Aminivibrio sp.: one gene and its partner. The protein of the gene in region 2 interacts with the protein of the main gene of each other region in a pairwise test. Links are inferred from orthologs where the notes say so. Each region holds a gene or a part of one and is shown on either strand. Other genes may lie near its edges.

Region 1 (12,696 bases), on a different replicon or contig from region 2:
CTTGCCGTCTTCTATGCGGAACGGCCTTTTTTCAACGGTCCCGGCGGGGAAAACCGTGTCGTAGTGTCCGATCAGCGCCACGGGCGCACCAGGGCGATCATGACCAAGGACGGCCGCTACGCTGTTTCCGGCCTTTTCGAAACGAAGAACCTCCGTTTCGGCTCCTATGTTTCGGAGTTCTTTTTCAACTCTCTCCGCTACCCTGTCCACGTTCTCCTTGTCTCTCGAACCGCTTTCCATGTTCACAAGTTCTTCCCAGAAGCCGAGAAGGGAATCCCGCTCCCGCTCCAGGCAGCCGAACGCCGGATTTTCCAGGGGATAATTCATGAAAGGCCTCCTTCTAGAACGGGAAAGCACCCCCGTTCTGCACTCTTAGTGAAATTACGGGGGAGTGTAACAGAAAAAATCAGCAAATTCAAATGCGTCTTCCCCGCCAACCAAGCCTAAATCCGCAGGTTTTTCAGGCAGAGGGAATGTCGCCGGGCACAGCGCCCGGGCCGAGAAACCGACACGGATGTCGGTTTCAGGTGCAGTTGTCAAGGACGACAATCTGCACCCCCCGCCCAAGCGAGCACCGGTGACACTCCCCGCTGCCTGCGGATTTAGGCCAAGGCGACATTGACACTCGGGGATTTATTGGCTAGAATGTATTTTACATTGCGGATAAAAAATCCATGGAGCGAAACGACAATGGAAAACGGGAACATTAGGGTTATCTCACGGGCTTTTTCCATACTGGTTCATCTCGCGCAGGAGAAACGGCCTCTCGGAATCACCGAGATCGCCTCTGCCGTCTCCCTTCCCAAGGCCACCGTGTACCGCATTCTCGACAGCCTCGAGGCCGAGCGGGCCGTCCTGAACCGGGGCGGCGAGTATGAGCTCGGTCCAGTGACGCTGTTGTTGGCGGACGCCTACCGCAGCCAGGTCGGCTTTGCCGAAGCTGCCAGGCCTCACCTTCTCTCCCTCAGGAACGAAACGAAGGAAACGGTCCACCTCTTCGTCTACGAAAGAGGAGAGTTCTACTACCTCGACAAGATAGAAAGCCCCTACCAGGTGCGCATGCACTCCCGAATCGGCGGCAGGGCCTCCCTTTTCCGCCTCTCCGCCGGAAAGGCCCTTCTCGCCTGGTTATCTCCCGACGACCTGAAAGAACTCCATGAGCCTGTTCCCGGCGAAGTCGCCGCAGAGTTTCCCGGCATCCGTTCAAGGGGGTATGCCGTGGATGACGAACAGAACGAGCAGGGGCTCCGGTGCGTCGGAGCGGCCATCCTGGACGGATCGGGGCGTCCGAGGGGCGCCGTGAGCGTCTCCGCCCCGGTGTACCGATTCCCCACCGAACTCCTGGAGAAATACGGCTCTCTCGTCGCACGGGCGGCGGAGGCCATCGGCAGGGAGATTGCCTGCTTCGAAGAGTGTCCGTGTTCCGGCGGACGGTCCGCCGGATAAAAGAAAAAGAGAAAACAAAGGAGGAAGACAGTATGATCAAGACCAACAAGCTCGTCATGATACCCGGACCCACACCGGTGGTGCGCTCCATCCAGGACCAGATGGGCAGGGAAACCGTGGCCTTCGGCGACACCGCTTTCGTGAAGGACTTTTCCGAGGTCATCGCTGACCTTAAGGCCATGTGGCGATGTGACGGCGAAGTGTTTGTCGTCGCCGGCTCCGGCACCATGGGCATGGAAATGGCCATCGCCAACACCACGAAGCGGGGGGACAACGTCCTCATCTGCTCCAACGGCTACTTCGGCGACCGGTTCATCGACATGTGCACCCGGAAAGGGCTCAACACCGATGTCCTCTCCGCCGAATGGGGCACATCGGTGACCCCTGAGATGGTGGAGAAGAAACTGGCCGAGAAACAGTACCAGGCGGTCACGGTGACCCACGTGGAGACCTCCACAGGCGTGGAGGCCCCCATCGCGGCCATCGGCGAAGTGATGAAGAAGCATCCTGAGATCGTCTATATCGTGGACGGTGTGGCCGCTTCCGGCGGCGCCGATCAGTACATGGACACCATGGGTATCGACGTGGTTCTTTCCTGCTCCCAGAAGGCCTTCGGCGTGGCGCCGGGCCTGACCATGGTGTGGGCCAGCGCGAAGGCCATGGAGAGAAGAAAGAGCCTCGGCACTATCCCGGAGTCCTATATCGACTTCGACAAGTGGCTTCCAGTCATGCACGATCCCTCGAAGTACTGGGGAACTCCCGCCATCAACCTTGTCTGGGCGCTGAAGGAATCCGTGCGCATCATGAAGGAGGAGGGGCTCGAGGAGCGCTATGCCCGCCACCGCCGCCAGGCCGCCGTATTCGACGCCGCCCTGGAGGCCATCGGCTTCAGGGTCGCCGCGGATAAGGCCTTCCGCGCGCCGACGCTCTCCGTCTATCTTTATCCTGAAGGTTCCGGCATCGACGACGTCAAGTTCCGTACCGTCCTCGCCGGCGAGGGAGCGCAGACTGCCGGCTGCCTGGGCGGATTTGCCGGCAAGGGCTTCCGCATGGGGCACATGGGCAACATCGACAAGCACACCCTCGTCTCGGCCATCGCCGCCGTGGAGCGGAGCTGCGTGAAGTGCGGGTATACAATCGAGCTCGGAAAAGCCCTTGGCGTTCTCCAGAAAGGGCTCGTCAACGAATAGCATTTCCCTGTGAAGAACGGGGAGGGGACGGGTGCTCCGTCCCCTCGATTTTGGTATTTCGGCCGTTCCTTTTTTCCTGGGGAGGTGTTTTTCGGTGAGTTGTGTACAGGAAGCCCCCCAGCTCATGCTTGACGGCTTTGCCTGAGCGCAGGCTGTTCTCGCGGCCTGCGGGAAAGGGCTGGGACTATCGAGGGAAACGGCGGTCCGTATCGCATCCGGTTTCGCAAGCGGAATGCGTACGGGAGACACCTGCGGCGCCGTGGCGGGAGCCATTATGGTCCTTGGACTCCGCTACGGGTCCGAAGAGTGCGTCACGGCGGCGGGAAGAGCTGCGGTGTACGGGAAAGTCGAAAAGTTCATCAGGCGGTTTCGGGAACGGAACAAATTTCTTCTCTGCCGTGATCTCCTCGGGGTGGACACGAGCACCTCGGAAGGACTCGCAAAGGCGAAGGAACTGAATCTTTTCCGGACCATGTGCCCCGCCCTTGTGGGGGACGCCGCCGCGATCCTCGAAGAGATGGAAAAGGAAGCGGAATAAGCATCCCGAAGAACATGGAAAAAGGCCCTGGCCGGAGGAACGCTCCGGCCAGGGCCTTTTTCCGTCCGCTCACAGGGGAGCGTTAGAAGCCCAGTTCTTCCCCGACGACGAACACGTGGAATGGTGTGGATCCCGGGCGCCTGCTGATGATGGTGGTGACGTTACAGATCCTCGTCCCGGTCCGGCAGTCCATGCAGAGCCCCGTCTGGGTGCAGGGATTGGGCAGGCCGAGCCTTTTGTTGTTCACAGGAGCGGCGACCATCCGAATCCGCTCCTCGGCCGCGTTTAGGTCTTTCACGATCTTGTTCGTCCCCAGAACGACAATAACCTTTCCCGGGCCGAAGATCATGGCGGCCACCCGGTTCCCGTTCCCGTCCCTGTTGACGAGCTGCCCGTCAAGGGTGACGGCGTTCGTTCCGGAGAGAAACACGTCGCAGGTGAGCTGCTTTTTCCTGACCTCCATGCGTTCCTCATTGGAGAGACCGGGGGCTCCATGGTCAAGAATGGTGTTCCCCCGGGACGCCAGTTTGTCCTGAAGGCCAAGGGCTTTCACTGTCCACGAGCCGCCGAAGCCCACAGACGCAGATTCGGGAATGAGCTCCAGGATCTTGTCCGCGGCCGCGGCGGCGGAGGGGCAGTATTCCGCTTCAAACCCGTTTTTCTTCAGGGCCTCCGCAACTTTTTTTCCAAGGGTCTCGTTGTGCCAGGGTGTGAATTCGTTCATTCTTCCTCCTCCTCGTATAATTAATCAACGTGCGGTAGCAAAAAGTGAAGGAAAGCAGGTCACCGCATAAACCTGCGTCCTGAGAACATGAGACAATGGTTCCGTACAGGCAGGAGCGCAGTCTTCCTCCTCGGCAGCGCCTGGTTGCTGCCGCTTTTCTACTCGTTCCTCGCCGGCGGTGTTCCCACGCCCTTGAGGTACTTCAGGATTCCTTCTCCCGGGCGGAGCAGGATCGGGGTGCCCGGAAGGGTGTTCTGGTAAAAGTCCATGGTCTTGATGAAAAGGTAAAGGTCCTTCGCCTCGGAAGTGGCCTTCGCCAGGGTGTCCTGGGCGGTGCTGTCCCCCTGTCCCTTGATCTCCTCGGCCTTTCTTCTCGCCTCGGCGATCATCTCCACTTCCTTCCTGTCGGCGATGGACCTGCGGGTAATGGCCTCCGCCTGGCCTTCCGCCCGGAGCTGTCCCGCTACACGGTTGCGTTCCGCCTGCATGGAGCGGTAGACCGCCTGTTCGTTGTCCTGGGGCAGGAAAACCCGCTTGAATGCCACCGACAGGATTTCCACACCGTATTCCTTCGACTGTTCCTGGGCGATGAGGGTGCCCTGCTCGATGGCATACTGCCGCCTGTCCTTCACCAGTTCATCCAGGGTGAGCCGCCCGGACACGATCCGGACAGCAGAGTAAATGGAGTCGTCAAGCCGCTGCTGGACGGAACCCACCGTGCGCACCCTCCGGAAGAAGGTTTCAGGTTCTGAGATCCGGAAGAGGGCGAAGGTATCGAACACCAGGTTTTTTTTGTCGCTGGTGACCACCGCCACCGGGTCGGCGTCGTATTCTATCAGCTTCTTCGAGTACCTCGTGAGCTGGTCGACAAAGGGAAGCTTGAAGTATATTCCAGGATCGGTCCGGGTGGCGTTCACCTTTCCCAGCCTCAGGACCACTGCCTGCTCGTCGGCCCGGAGGATGTAGAAACATCCCGAAAGCGCCAGCAAAACCGCGAACAGCGCGAGGAAAAACAGTTTTCTTTTCATCCCGGCTCCCTCCTACTGTGCCCCGTCGGGAGACGTCGCTCCCGCGGATTTGAAGAACTGCTCCAGGGGAAGCACCTGGAGGGCGTTCTCCCCGGCGTCCACGATGAACACCTTCAGTTTCGGCCAGACCTTCTCCATGTTCTCCAGCCAGAGGTTGTTCAGCACCAGGTCAGGGTTTTCCCTGTAGGCCCCGTGAAGGGACCTGATCCTTGCCGCCTCGCCCTCCGCCAGGGAGATGCGGCGGAACTTGTAGGCCTCGGCTTCGTTGAGGATCTTGTCTGCTTCTCCCTCCGCCCTGGACAGTATTTCGTTGGAGTACTTGTCCGCCTCGAGAATCAAACGTTCCCGTTCGGCCCTCGCGGTATTGATCTCGCTGAAGGCCGCCTGGACAGCTTTCGGCGGATTCACGTCCTGGAACTGGACCGCCAGGATGAACACACCGGTCTTGAGGAAGTCCAGCTTTTCCTGGATGAGCTTCTTCGCCTCCGTCTGGGAGGCCTCTTTTTCTGTGGTGAGCACGTCGTCGAGCTGTCTTGAGGCGATGACTTCCCGGAGCGTCGACTCCGCCACGTCCCGGATCAGTTTCTCACGAAAAGCCCTGTCCTCGGGGAGGTTCACCACGAAGGAGACCGGGTCTCCCGCCTGAAACTGGAGAACCCAGTCGATCTCCACGATTTTGTTGTCCCCGGTGAGCATCTTCGACTCGTCGGGCCGGTCGGCAAAAGTCGCCGGCGGCCCCGGATTCACCGTCCTGTAGCCGTATTCGAAACGCTGGATCTGCTCCGTGTTCACTATGGTGACGAGGTCGATGACGGGCAGCTTGAAGTTGATACCCTGGTCAGCCACCCCGGAGACCCTTCCCAGCCGGAAGACCACGCCCCGGGACCCGGCGGGAACGATGTAGAATCCCTGGTAGGCCACCAGGGCGGCCACGATCAGGAGAACCGCATACTTGAAAAACCCCAGGTTCAGTTTTTTCCTCTCCCTTGGCGGAGGCGTTCCCCACTCCTCGCCGTCGAACCGCTGTTCCTTCCTTGCCCCCTTCTCAAGCATCCCGAGAAGTTCCTCAAAAAAATTTCTCATATTTCCCCTCCACTCCTGGAATGTGACTCTTTCCCCGAAAATGAATGCGAATCCGCTCCCGGCGGGGGTCCGCACAATGCGGCAGCTATCCCTTTCCCGGGGGCAGTCCTATTGTAGCCTATTTCACGCCCCTTCCGCCATTGTTAGGTGGGGACAACATTTTTCGGACCAAAAAGTAAACAGCTTCAAGCGGGTTTAGGGCAAAGTGCCGGGAGACCATCTTCCGGTTCGCCAGGTTTTGAAGTATCATATACGGAATATCATATATTTTTGACGAGGAGAGAAACCAAATGAAAAAAGTCCGTGGAATTTTCGCCCCCATCGCCACCGCCTTCGACGCTTCCGGAGAGGTGGATTATTCGACCTTTGCAGAGAACACGGTGGCCTTCGGCGCAACGAAACTGTCCGGCCTCGTGGTGCTGGGCAGCAACGGCGAGTTCACCCTGCTTTCCCACGAGGAAAAGGTGAAGCTCGTGGAGACCGCGAGAAACCACCTTCCGGCGGAAAAAATGGTCATCGCCGGAACGGGTTGCGAGTCCTTCAAGGAGACTCTGCAGCTTACGAAGGAATGCGCCGCTGTCGGGGCCGACGTGGCCCTCGTCGTGACCCCCAACTACTACAAGAAGGACATGCACGAGGCCGCCCTCGGGAATTTCTACACCATGCTCGCCGACGCCTCTCCCATCCCCGTGATGATCTACAACATGCCCGGCAACTCCGGGGTGAACGTCCCCTCGTCCCTGACCCTGAAGCTCGCCGCCCACCCCAACATCACCGGCATCAAGGACAGCGGAGGCAACATCGTCCAGATTTCCGAAGTGCTCGCGAAGGCTCCCGAGGGCTTCTCTGTTTTCGCCGGCTCAGGAAGCTATCTTCTCGCCACCCTCCTGCTCGGCGGTGTCGGCGGAACCCTGGCGGTGGCCAACGTGGTTCCCGACTATTGCGCCGAAATCCAGGAGAACTTCGAAAAGGGCGATATTGAGAAAGCCCGGAAGATGCAACTCGCCCTCCTTCCCCTCAATGCCGCCGTCACCAGCCGCTTCGGCATCGGCGGCATGAAGGCAGCCATGGACATGGTCGGCTTCAAGGGGGGACTGCCCCGCCTGCCCATCCTTCCAGCCGGCGAGGAGACGAGGAAGGAAATCGCCAGGATCCTCAAGGAGCTGGGGATCCCCACGGTATAGTCCCGTGATCATCTCCGCAGACCGTTTCCTCGCGGATCTGGAAGCCCTCGGCCGTATAGGCTGGGTGGACGGGGAGGGCATGGACCGCCCCGCCTTTTCCCCTTCCTGCGAGGCGGCCAGGAAGTTCGTGGAGGACAGGATGAAGGAGGCAGGGCTCGCCGTGACCGTTGACGGGGTCGGAAATCTTTTCGGCAGGCTGGAGGGAAGCGATCCCTCCCTGCCTGCCATATATGCGGGGTCCCACCTGGATGCCGTGCCCGGGGGAGGAAAGTACGACGGTTCCCTGGGCGTGATGGCGGCCCTGGAGGCAGCCCGGACCATCCGGGAAAAGAAGCTTCCCCTTCGCCACTCTCTTGTGGTCGCCGGGTTCACAGGCGAAGAGGGGGGCGAGATGGGAGGTACCTTCGGGAGCAGGGCCTTTGCCGGACTGCTGGATGAGCCCCTGCCGGCCGAAAGGCCGGCAAGGGTGGGTCTGACGCCGGAAGAAGTCCGTTCCGCGAAGGCCGACCCTGGGCGGATCGCCTGCTACTTCGAGCTTCACATCGAGCAGGGTCCCTACCTCGAGCGGAGGAACATCTCCGTCGGCATTCCCACGGGTATCGTGGGCATCAGCAGGTACGCCGTCAGGATCGACGGCGAGGCCAACCACGCGGGCACCACGCCCATGAAAGAGCGGAAGGACGCCATGAGAGAGGCCGCGGAGTTGCTCGCCGAGTGGTATGCCTGGACGGATACGAGGGATGACTTTGTCTGCAATGTGGGGGTCTTCTCCCTCCGTCCCGGGGCCGTGGCCATCGTTCCGGGAAGAGCGGACTTTCTCCTCGAGATCCGTTCGCTGAAGGATTCCGTCATGGACGAGATCGCCACCAAATTCCGCTCCTTCCTCGAAAAAAGGAAGAACGTTTCCGTCTCCATGGAGCCCGTGGTCTGGAAAGGGGCCGTGGATCTCGATCCGTTTCTCCAGACGGCAGTGGAAGCCGTCTGCGAGGAGACGAAAGTCTCTTGGGTGCGCATGCCGAGCGGCGCATCCCACGACGCGAACCCCATGGCCCGGATCACCAGGGCGGGAATGATTTTTGTGCCGAGCGCGGGCGGCATCAGCCACTCGAAAGAGGAGTATACGACCCCGGAAGATCTTGCCAGGGGAGCGGACATTCTTGCCCGTGCCATTTTGGAGGCAGACCGGGGCCTGTAGGAAACAATCGTGAAACGAAACGAAGGGGAGCGGAAATGCCTGCGGGCTTTTCCGCTCCCCTTCGTCCTGTTTATGGAGGACCGGGTCATCCTTTCTTATATCCTGTACGATTGCAATTTTTCCGAAGAAACGGAAAAACCTTCTTCCAAAATGCCTATCCTCCTGTAAAATAGGATATGGAAAAAGCCTTTTTATCAAGGGAGTGGATACTGTGGGGAATGTCCAGATCATCATCGGTCTCGTAAGCATCATCTCCATTGTGGCCACGGGGCTGGTCCTCAACTTCGCCCAGGCGGTGTTCATTCCGCTGATTATCGCATGGCTCCTGTCGTACATCTTCGGCCCTATCGTGCGGTTCCTCTCGCGGCTGAAAATCCCGACGTTCATCAACGTCATCGTCGTCCTGGCCATCTTCTTCGGCGTCTGCGTTCTCGGGGCTCTTTTCCTCAACGCCCGCATTCTCACCTTCACAGAGGCCTTTCCGAAATACTATGCCAGGCTTCTTGATATAGGAAAGTCGCTTACCGTGAACTTTGACCTTCCGCCTGACTTCTGGTTGTCCATCAACTGGGGCGTCACTGTCAGGGGATACCTTCTCGAGCTGTCCGGTTCCTTCGTCACCATTGTCTCAAAGCTCGTCATGGTGATCGTGTTCCTCGTGTTTCTGCTCCTCGGCGCCCCCTATTTCGACTACAAGCTGCAGAAGGCCTTCTCTCCCGGCACCGCGGAAAAGGTAAAACGCATCCTCGGCACCATCTCCTTCCAGATCGGCCGGTACCTGAGCGCCCTGGCCTTCATCAGCGCCGTGACGGGATTCCTGGTGTGGTTCGCCCTTGAATTCCTCCAGGTGGACTTTGCGGTGACCTGGGGTTTGCTGGCCTTTATCCTGAACTTTATTCCCACGGTGGGATCCATCGTGGCCTCAATCCCCCCGATCCTGGTGGCGCTGGTACAGTTCTACCCGAGCTACATGCCTGCGGTCGTCACCGCCCTGGTCCTCCTGACCATCCAGGTGACAATCGGCAACTTCATAACCCCCAAGGTCATGGGAGACCGGCTGAACCTCAGCCCAGTCGCGGTGCTCATCTCCCTGCTTTTCTGGAGCCTCATCTGGGGCGTGGCGGGCGCCCTCATCTCCACCATCATCGCCGCCATCATAAAGATCATCTGCGAGAATATCCCCTCCCTGAACTTCATCAGCGTCATGATGGGGTCCGGTAAGGTCTACCAGAAGGAGTTCGAGGAAAGGGTCTGAGTCCCGGAAAAAACACCAGCGAAGGGAAGTGTCCCTCATGAGAAAAACTGCCGTTTTTGCGGCAGCCGCTCTTTTTCTGCTCACCGCTGCCGCTCTGCCGTCCCCTGCGGCGGATTTAGGTTGAACCTAAATCTGCAAATTTTTCAGGCAGAGGGAGTGTCGCCGGGCACAGCGCCCGGGCCGAGAAACCGACACGGATGTCGGTTTCAGGTGCAGTTGTCAAGGACGACAATCTGCACCCCCCGCCCAAGCGAGCACCGGTGACACTCCCGCTGCCTGCGGATTTAGGTTGAAATCGGACTGTTGACAGATCCGGCGGAGGTAGCCTATAATCTCCGTCATACCTGAATACTGAATCGAATCATCCGGAGCGACGGAGGGACAGGCCCTGTGAAGCTGCGGCAACCTCCGCGAGGTTGCGGAAGGGTGCCGGTTCCTGCAGGTTTCCCTGGAAGATGATCGAGGCTGAATGAACCAGCGACGCCTCTTCCAGCATTCCCGAAGATGTTTTTATTTTTTGTCGGTCCCCCGGCCCGACGGAAAGGAGGAATCACCATGACCGGTTCCATCAGAAACGGATTCTGCGATATGTTCACCATGATGATGTGCGGCAACGGCGGATCTCCTCCGGGAAGGGTCGGCGGCTGACATCGTGCGCTGATTTGCCGGAACGGGATCCCCGCAGCTCAAGGGGGGTCCCGTTTTTTTTATCCTGGAAGGAGGGGATGCAATGGCCGATGACGACGGCATGAGCGACATGAAAGAAGCGGACGATGGCATTCGGGCCGGACGGACGAGTCCGAAAGATGTCAGTACAGGACGAAAGGACGGAAAGAGAATGAAAAAAATCGCAGCACTGTGCGCAGCAGCAGCCATAGCCGTTTTCACAGCCGCAGGGGCGGAAGCCGCCGCTCTTGTTCCCCTGAAGGTCGGGGCGACTTCGGGGCCCCATGCCGAAATACTGGAATTCCTGGCGGAGAGACTGAAGAACGAAGGCGTGGACCTCAGGGTGTTTCCCTTCAGCGATTACATCACCCCAAACGCCGCCCTCGACCAGGGAGATATCGACGCAAACTCCTACCAGCACCAGCTCTTTCTCGACACCCAGAACAGGGACCGGGGATACAGGCTTGTCTCTGTGGCCAAGACCGTGGTCTGCCCCATGGGGTTCTACTCAAAAAAAATAGGGACCATCGACGACCTGAAGGATGGTTCGAAGGTCTCCGTTCCTAATGATCCGGCAAACGTGGGCAGGGCCCTGGTCCTGCTGGAAAAGAAAGGATTCATTAAGCTGCGGGAAGGAACGGGGTATACCGCCTCGGTGCTTGACATCGTGGAAAACCCGAAAAATCTCAGGTTTATCGAGATCGAGGCTCCCCAACTTCCCAGGGTTCTGGACGACGTGGACATCGGCGCCGTGAACGTGAACTACGCGGTGGAGGCGGGCCTGTCCCCCCTGAAGGACGCGATCCTGCTCGAGGATGCCGAAACCTCCCCCTTCGCCAACGTGATCGCCGTCCGGGAGGAGGACAGGGACAATCCCCTGGTGAAAAAGCTCGTGGAGGCCTACCGGACGGAAGAGACCGCGAAGTTCATGCTGGAGCGATACAAGGGCGGCTTCATTCCCGCCTGGTAGGGAAGGTTCGGACATGGCCATCCTCCTGAAGGGCGTGACGAAAACCTACGGCGCCGGGGAAAAGCGGTTGAAGGCTTTGAGCAATATTGACCTTGAAATTCCCGACGGCTCCATCTTCGGGATCATCGGACGGAGCGGCGCCGGAAAGAGCACTCTCGTCCGGTGCGTGAACCTCCTTGAGCGTCCGGACTGCGGCTCGGTCGCCGTGAGCGGCCTGGAACTCACCGCCCTGGATGAAGGGGAGCTCCGGCAGGCCCGGAAAAAGATCGGCATGATCTTCCAGAACTTCAACCTCCTGTCGTGCCGCACGGTCTTCGGGAACGTGGCCTTTCCCCTGGAACTGGCGGGATGGCGCAGGGAGGATATTGCGGGGAGAGTCGACGAACTGCTCGACCTTGTGGGCCTTGCCGACAAGCGGGACCGGTATCCCTCCCAGCTTTCCGGCGGCCAGAAACAGAGGGTGGGAATCGCCAGGGCACTGGCCAACAGGCCGGACGTGCTTCTTTCCGACGAGGCCACGTCAGCCCTGGATCCCCTCACCACCCGGTCGATCCTGTCTCTTCTCAGGGATATCAACAGCAGGCTCGGCCTCACCATCGTCCTGATCACCCACGAGATGAACGTCATCCGGGAGATCTGCACCGACGTGGCTGTAATCGACAAGGGGAGTATCGTCGAGCGGGGGCCCGTGCTGGACATTTTCACCGATCCCCGCGCTGAGGTCACCCTGGACATGCTCCGGGACGTGATGGGAGTGGAATTGCCGGAGACCTTCGCCGGGCTCGATTTCAGTCCGGGAATCCATGGGTCGGGAGACCCTGTCCTGCAGCTTCAGTTCTTCGGCGATATCGCCGCCGATCCCGTAATCTCCGGGATGATCCGCCGCTTCGAGGTGGATGTGAACATCCTCGTGGCCAGGATCGGCCATATACGGAACGTCCCCTGCGGCACCCTGGTGATCCGGCTCTCAGGGGACGAAAGGGCGAAAAGCGGGGCGCTGGGCTATCTCAGGGCGCTCGACCTGAAAGTGGAGGTGATCGGCCATGTGGGCTCAGGTATCAGCGTTGCTGTTTAAGGCTCTCGGGGAGACTCTGTTCATGGTGGGGGCATCGTCGGCCATAGCGTTCGCTTCCGGAGTGCCGCTGGGCGTGGTCCTTCACGTGACGTCGAAGGGAGGGCTCCTGGAGAGGCGGGTGCTGAACGGTCTGTTGTCGGCGGTGGTCAATGCCGCAAGGTCAACACCCTTCATCATCCTCATGGTGCTTCTGATCCCGGTAACGCGGCTGATCGCGGGAACGTCCATCGGCACCGCCGCGGCCGTCGTGCCCCTGTCCATCGCCGCCGCTCCCTTCGTCGGGCGGGTGGTGGAGGGAGCCCTGAGGGAAGTGGACCGGGGAGTGGTGGAAGCGGCCCAGGC
Region 2 (6,453 bases):
AGAAAGCAGGGAATTCAGGATGTGCCAGGACTACCCCCGCCGCAGCTTCCGAAAAAATACCGACATTGAAGGGGCTTCTGGTCTCTTCGAGAGCGGCTGCGGCACGAGTCCCGCAGTATGCCCATCCGAAACGCACTCCGGCCATTCCCCATGCCTTTGAGAGGGTTTTCAGAATGACGACGTTGTCTGGAACCCGCTTTCCGCGGAGCCCGGCCAGAAATGTGGTATCCGCAAATTCTCCGTAGGCTTCATCAATCACCACGAGCGATTCACTTCGGGCAATTACTTCTTCGATAAAAGAAGCAGGCAGGCTTTTTCCTGTGGGGTTGTTCGGCGTATCGAGCAGCACAAGGGCCGGCTTTTCTTTTTCGATCGCTTTAATAAAGTCCTGGACGGGAAAAAGAGGATCATCCCCCTCAAGGTTGACGGGGAAAGTAATGTGCCTCGCCTCTGCGAGCCGCGACAGTCTGTAATATTCGGAGAAAGTGGGAGAAAACGTCAAAACCGGGTCGCCCGGCCGTACAAAGCGGGAAAAGACCATCCAGAGGATTTCATCGCCGCCGTTGCCGGTCACCACTGATTCATCTGAGAGACCGGCTATATCAGCAAGCTGCCGCTTCAGTAAAGGATATTCCGGGTCAGGATACCTGTTGAACAGAAGTCCGGAAATCTTTTCCAAAACAGCATCCCTGATTTCCTCCGGCGTTTGGAAAGGATTTTCATTTTTGTCCAGATATAGGGGCATAATGCTGTCTCCTAAAGTAAGTGTTGAAAACTTTATCATATTACATTGTGCATTTTCTAAAGTTTTTCGCAGTCTACCATGGTGGCGCGTCAATGTCAATCTTACAGGAAGGCCCTAAATCCGCACATCGCCGGGGAGCCTCACCGGGGAACGCTTGGGCGGGGGGGCAGATTGTCACCTTTGACAACTGCCCAGGCGAGTCCCGCGGCTCCCTGCGTTCTGGGCGTTCCCTCCCCGCAGGGGGATTCCTCCGCAAAGAGCGCGGAGCGAGATCTCCTCGCCCCTGAGGAGGGCGAATTCACCTTATGTCCGGCGGCACTCCCTCTGCCTGAAAAGCCTGCGGATTCAGGAAGGCCTGTCCCGTTTCAGGTATGATATTATCACTGTCTCGTAACAAAAAAACTTACCTGCTTGACGAAACAAGGGAGGGTGCACTATAATGCCCTAGTGCTGGCCGGGCTGGCGGAATTGGTAGACGCACGGGACTTAAAATCCTGTGGACGAAGGTCCGTGCGGGTTCGAGTCCCGCGTCCGGCACCAGGAAGAAAATGATCGCGGGGTGGAGCAGTCAGGAAGCTCGTCGGGCTCATAACCCGAAGGTCGCAGGTTCGAATCCTGCCCCCGCAACCAATTTCGGCGGTGTAGCTCAGATGGCTAGAGCATGCGGTTCATACCCGCAGTGTCACTGGTTCGATTCCAGTCACCGCCACCAATTGAGAAAACCATGAAGGCGGAGACTATTCTCCGCCTTTTTCTTTTCTGGAGGTGTCATGGGAAAGATGGAGAAAGCCCCCAGTCCCGATATTCCATTCGATTATTCTCTTTCCCGTCTTGAAAAAGAATTCCTCAAAACAGGCGACTCTCAGGGATGGACACAGACAAACGCCCCCATACTGCTGGCCGTTTCGGGCGGAAGCGATTCTATGGCAATGCTCTGGCTCTTTTCCATGTTCCGCGGAAGGAACCTGATCGTTGCCCATCTCGACCATGGAATCCGCGGTGAGGAAGGAAAGAGCGACGCGTCATTTGTCGCTTCCATGGCAGCCCGGTTCGGGGTCAGACACATCTGCCAATCCATTCCTGTTCCAGCTCTCCTCCAAAAAGGAGAATCCCTCGAAGACGGCGCACGAAGGATCAGGTACCGTTTCCTGGAAGAAACGGCAAAGGCGGAGGGCGCTTGGGGCATAGGAGTTGCCCATACGAGCGACGACTCGGCGGAAACATTTCTGCACAACCTGCTCCGCGGTTCGGGCGTCCGGGGACTTTCCGGAATTCCCGAGAAACGGGGCCTCATTTTCCGCCCTCTCCTGAAATATTCCAGAGAATTTCTCCGGGAGCTTCTCCGCCTCTACGGCATACCATGGAGAGAGGACTCCACCAACGAGGATACGTCCTACCTGAGAAACAAAATCAGAAACGTGCTCATTCCTCTTGTTGAAAGAGAAATAAACAGTTCCGCCCGGAAGCATATCCTGGGAACTGCAGGAGATCTTGCGTTCTTCCGCCGGCAGGAGGAGAAGATCCAGGGTTCTCTTCTCAGGCTCGCTTCCGTATCGCTGCCCTTTTGTTCCTATGCATGTTCGCTCCCGTTCCTGAGACGTCTTGACGGGGATACAACGGCCCTTTTCCTCCGCGGCGCGGGAAGGACCCTTGGACTGAAAACCCTCTCAAGGGAAAGAACCGAAAAACTTGCAGAGCTTCTCAGAAAGGATAATCCCTGGTGTTTTCAGTGGCAGAGCAGCATGTATGTTTTCAGCAGTTTCCCCTTTGTTACCTGGGTCGACCCTGTTATACTTAACCGGGTGGATCCTCCCGGAATTTCTGTGCCCATGGAAGGGATCCAAGGCACTTTTGAATGGAATAACTGGCAGTTTTCCTGGAAAAGGGAAAAATCGGCCGATGCTTCTGCCGGATGGATGCAGGCTGTTTTTCCCTGCACCGGCGATATAAAGATTTTTTCCCTTTCGGAACTGGAGAAACATCGGGACATCTGGGCGCCCCAGTGGGGACGGCATATTTTCCCGGTGCTCCGCTCCGGTTCCTTCGAATGGGTTCCTTTCTGGGGGAAGCGTACAGCCCCGGGGGTAGCCCGTTCCGGGAATGAGGTCGTTCGAATTCAGGCAAAAATTATTCCTTTTACCACTGAAAAGGGGAAAGACGATGGATTACAGGGTTTCGGATATTCTGATTCCGAAAGATGAAATTGAAAAAAGAGTCGCCGATCTGGGCAAACAGATAGCCAGGGATTATGAGGGGCAGGCACTCGTTGTTGTCGGTATCCTGAAGGGAGCGGTCGTGTTCATGGCCGACCTCGTCAGGAACATACCCTCGTCGGTGAACCTTTCCCTTGATTTCATGGCGGTCTCCTCCTACGGTGATTCCACAAAAACCAGCGGAATCGTCCGGATTGTCAAAGACCTGGACAGCAGCATCAAAGACAAAAACGTCCTCATTGTCGAGGATATAGTTGACACCGGACTCACTCTGTCATATCTTGTCAAACTGATGCATGAAAGGCAGCCCGAAAGCGTCAGGGTCTGCGCCCTTCTCGACAAGGAGGAACGGCGGAAGGTCCACGTGAATGTGGATTACAGGGGATTTTCAATCCCCGATAAATTTGTTGTTGGCTACGGCCTTGATTACGCGGGCAAATGGAGGAATCTCCCCTCGGTTCATGTTGTCGAGGTTTCGTGAGAATCGAGATCAGCATTATAAAAATATCTACAATAGTCAGGAGGCGGCGATAATTTGGGCCGATTGGTAAAAAATCTCGGGTTGTATCTCATTCTTATTGTGCTCGTTGTGAGCCTTGTGAACGTTTTTCTTTCTCCCGCCCAGGGTCCCCAGCAAATTCAGGAGATCGGGTACAGCACATTTCTTTCGGAAGTCTCCTCGGGGAGAATCACAGCTGTCACCATACGGGAAAATTCCCTCAAGGGCAAGTTCACCGACGGAAGAGAATTCGTTACCTACGTGGTCGGTATTGAAGACTTGGCAAAGGAAGTCGCCCAGAAGGGAGTGAACGTGGAGGTGGAGCCTCCGCAGAAAACTCCCTGGTGGGCCAACATGCTTTCCTCGCTGTTCCCGACGCTGCTGCTCATCGGAGTCTGGGTCTTCTTCCTCTACAACATGCAGGGCGGCGGCGGCAAGGTAATGAACTTCGCGAAGAGCAAGGCCAAACTCTTTCTCGACAACCGCCCAAAGGTCACGTTCAAGGATGTCGCCGGCTGCGAGGAATCGAAGGAAGAGCTCTCCGAGGTCGTGTACTATCTGAAGGATCCAAGCAGGTTCACAGCCCTCGGAGCAAAGGTGCCCAAGGGCATCTTGCTCCTTGGACCCCCGGGAACGGGAAAAACCCTTCTTGCCAGGGCTGCGGCCGGAGAGGCTGATGTTCCCTTCTTCAGCGTCAGCGGTTCGGACTTCGTCGAGATGTTCGTCGGTGTCGGCGCAGCAAGGGTTCGGGATCTCTTTGAACAGGCTCGAAAATATCAGCCGTGCATTATATTCATCGATGAGATGGACGCTGTCGGAAGGCAACGGGGTGCGGGCCTCGGGGGAGGCCACGACGAACGGGAACAGACACTGAACCAGCTTCTTGTCGAACTTGACGGGTTCGACGAATCGACCGGTATCATCCTCATTGCGGCCACGAACAGACCCGATATTCTCGACCCGGCACTTCTCCGTCCGGGAAGGTTCGACCGCCATATCATCGTAGACCGGCCGGATGTCAAGGGACGGGAGGCTATTCTGGAGGTTCATGTCCGGGGAAAGAAACTCGCTCCCGACGTGAATCTTGAAGTCCTTGCCCGCCGGACACCCGGTTTCGTAGGGGCCGACCTTGCCAACCTTGTGAACGAGGCAGCACTGCTTTCGGCAAGGAACGGAGAAAAAGAAATCTCCATGAAGAACTTCGAGGAAGGGATCGACAGGGTCATCGCGGGACCTGAACGCAAGAGTCGCCTCGTGAGCGAAAAAGAAAAGAGGATCATCGCGTACCATGAGACCGGGCATGCCCTTGTTGCAGGACTGATACCGTCCTGCGACCCGGTGCACAAGATTTCCATCATTCCGAGAGGACAAATGGCTCTCGGCTACACGCTTCAGCTGCCTGAGGAGGATCGTTTTCTCATGTCTCGTTCCGAACTGCTTGACAAGATCTGCGTTCTTCTCGGCGGAAGAGTAGCCGAAGAGATCCAGTTCGGGGACGTCACCACAGGTGCCAGCAACGACCTGGAACGGGCTACCCAGATTGCCAGGCAGATGGTCACCGAATTCGGAATGAGTGAAAAGCTTGGTCTCGTCAAGCTGGGCCACAAGCACCAGGAAGTGTTCCTCGGCAGAGATATCGGAGAGGACCGGAATTACAGCGACGAAGTGGCCTATTCGATAGACCAGGAAGTGAAAAAGATCATCGATTCGTGCTATGGCAGAGTTCATCACCTTCTTGTGGAAAATGCCGACGAGATGGCGAATGTAGCCCGGGTTCTTCTCGAAAAGGAAGTCATCGAGGGGAAGGAACTTGCACGTCTGCTCGGCCTGGAAGAGAAAGAGGAGAAAACCGGTTCCCCGGCGGAAGGGGCAGAAAAAACCACACTGTCTCCGGAAGAAACCGCCGAAGACAGCCGAAGCCCGAACATCCTTGGAGAAGCTCCTGCGGATTAGTTTCGGCAAGGAGGGGAAAAAGAGGAGCCGGGATTTTTCCCGGTTCCCTTTTTCTTTTTCGGAGCAACGGGAAGGAGGGGTGGAAAGTAATGAGAACTGAAGACCGGAAATTCCACCTGGTTTCGGAATGGCCGCCTTCCGGCGACCAGCCTGAAGCCATACGCCGGCTTTCTGCCGGCATCTCGGAAAACCGGCGTTTCCAGACTCTTCTCGGGGTGACCGGAAGCGGAAAGACCTTTACGATTGCCAACGTGATCGCCGAAGCAGGCAGGCCCGTTCTCGTGCTCGCCCACAACAAAACCCTCGCGGCACAGCTTTACAGTGAATTCAAGGGATTTTTCCCTTACAATGCCGTGCATTATTTTGTCAGCTATTACGACTATTACCAGCCTGAGGCCTATGTTCCCGCAACGGATACCTATATAGAAAAAGACGCGTCGGTCAACGACAGAATTGAACGGCTTCGACTCGCTGCAACCAAGGCGCTGATAGAACGGCGGGACGTCATTGTCGTTGCCAGCGTATCCTGCATCTATGGTCTCGGACGAAAGGAGACCTACGAAAAGATCATTTTTCCTTTCTCGGTGGGCGATCGGTGGGAACGGCGGGTGTTCATGGAAAAGCTGCTGGAAAACTACTACGAAAGAAACGATTTGGTGGTGGAACAGGGTAGTTTCCGAGCCAGGGGAGACATAATCGAAATTTTTCCCGCCTATGGGGAGACAGCCCTCCGGATATGTTTTTTCGACGACGAAATAGAAAAAATAGATGAGTTCGATCCCGTTTCGGGAAAGGTAAAAGAAAACCTTGACCATGCTTCAATTTTTCCCGCCCAGCATTATGTTACAGACAGAGATGCCATAGACCGGTCCATCGAGCCCATTCGGGCTGAAATGGAGGACCAGGCAGCGGCATTCGAACGACAGGGGAAGTTTCTTGAAGCCCAACGCATCAGAATGAGAACCCAGTACGACATGGAAATGCTTATGGAAACGGGATACTGCTCTGGAATAGAGAATTATTCGAGATATCTCGACGGAAGG

What was found.
Region 1: the proteins of ftsH (region 2) and hflK interact in binary tests that used the Escherichia coli proteins (3 or more experiments, as listed by UniProt). The link is inferred for Aminivibrio sp. from one-to-one orthologs.

Annotation. Positions count from the first base shown.
Region 1 is NZ_JAESIH010000062.1:23,437-36,132, forward strand. The notes cover bases 3,975-6,925. They hold hflK (FtsH protease activity modulator HflK), read right to left. Parts: upstream 6,010-6,925; coding sequence 4,939-6,009; downstream 3,975-4,938. Other genes in these bases: hflC (protease modulator HflC), read right to left, coding at 4,057-4,926; JMJ95_RS10740 (dihydrodipicolinate synthase family protein), read left to right, coding at 6,300-6,925. In the rest of the region: JMJ95_RS10705 (M20 family metallopeptidase), read right to left, coding at 1-327; JMJ95_RS10710 (IclR family transcriptional regulator), read left to right, coding at 691-1,446; JMJ95_RS10715 (alanine--glyoxylate aminotransferase family protein), read left to right, coding at 1,479-2,636; JMJ95_RS10725 (lactate utilization protein), read right to left, coding at 3,257-3,898; more of JMJ95_RS10740, read left to right, coding at 6,926-7,193; JMJ95_RS10745 (M20 family metallo-hydrolase), read left to right, coding at 7,198-8,388; JMJ95_RS10750 (AI-2E family transporter), read left to right, coding at 8,600-9,643; JMJ95_RS10755 (MetQ/NlpA family ABC transporter substrate-binding protein), read left to right, coding at 10,374-11,279; JMJ95_RS10760 (methionine ABC transporter ATP-binding protein), read left to right, coding at 11,293-12,354; JMJ95_RS10765 (methionine ABC transporter permease), read left to right, coding at 12,323-12,696.
Region 2 is NZ_JAESIH010000025.1:220,788-227,240, forward strand. What follows is about bases 3,031-5,951. They hold ftsH (ATP-dependent zinc metalloprotease FtsH), read left to right. Parts: upstream 3,031-3,493; coding sequence 3,494-5,410; downstream 5,411-5,951. Other genes in these bases: hpt (hypoxanthine phosphoribosyltransferase), read left to right, coding at 3,031-3,439; uvrB (excinuclease ABC subunit UvrB), read left to right, coding at 5,500-5,951. Also shown: JMJ95_RS02910 (aminotransferase class I/II-fold pyridoxal phosphate-dependent enzyme), read right to left, coding at 1-745; tRNA lysidine(34) synthetase TilS, read left to right, coding at 1,516-2,946; more of hpt, read left to right, coding at 2,906-3,030; more of uvrB, read left to right, coding at 5,952-6,453. UniProt on the Escherichia coli protein: Acts as a processive, ATP-dependent zinc metallopeptidase for both cytoplasmic and membrane proteins. Plays a role in the quality control of integral membrane proteins.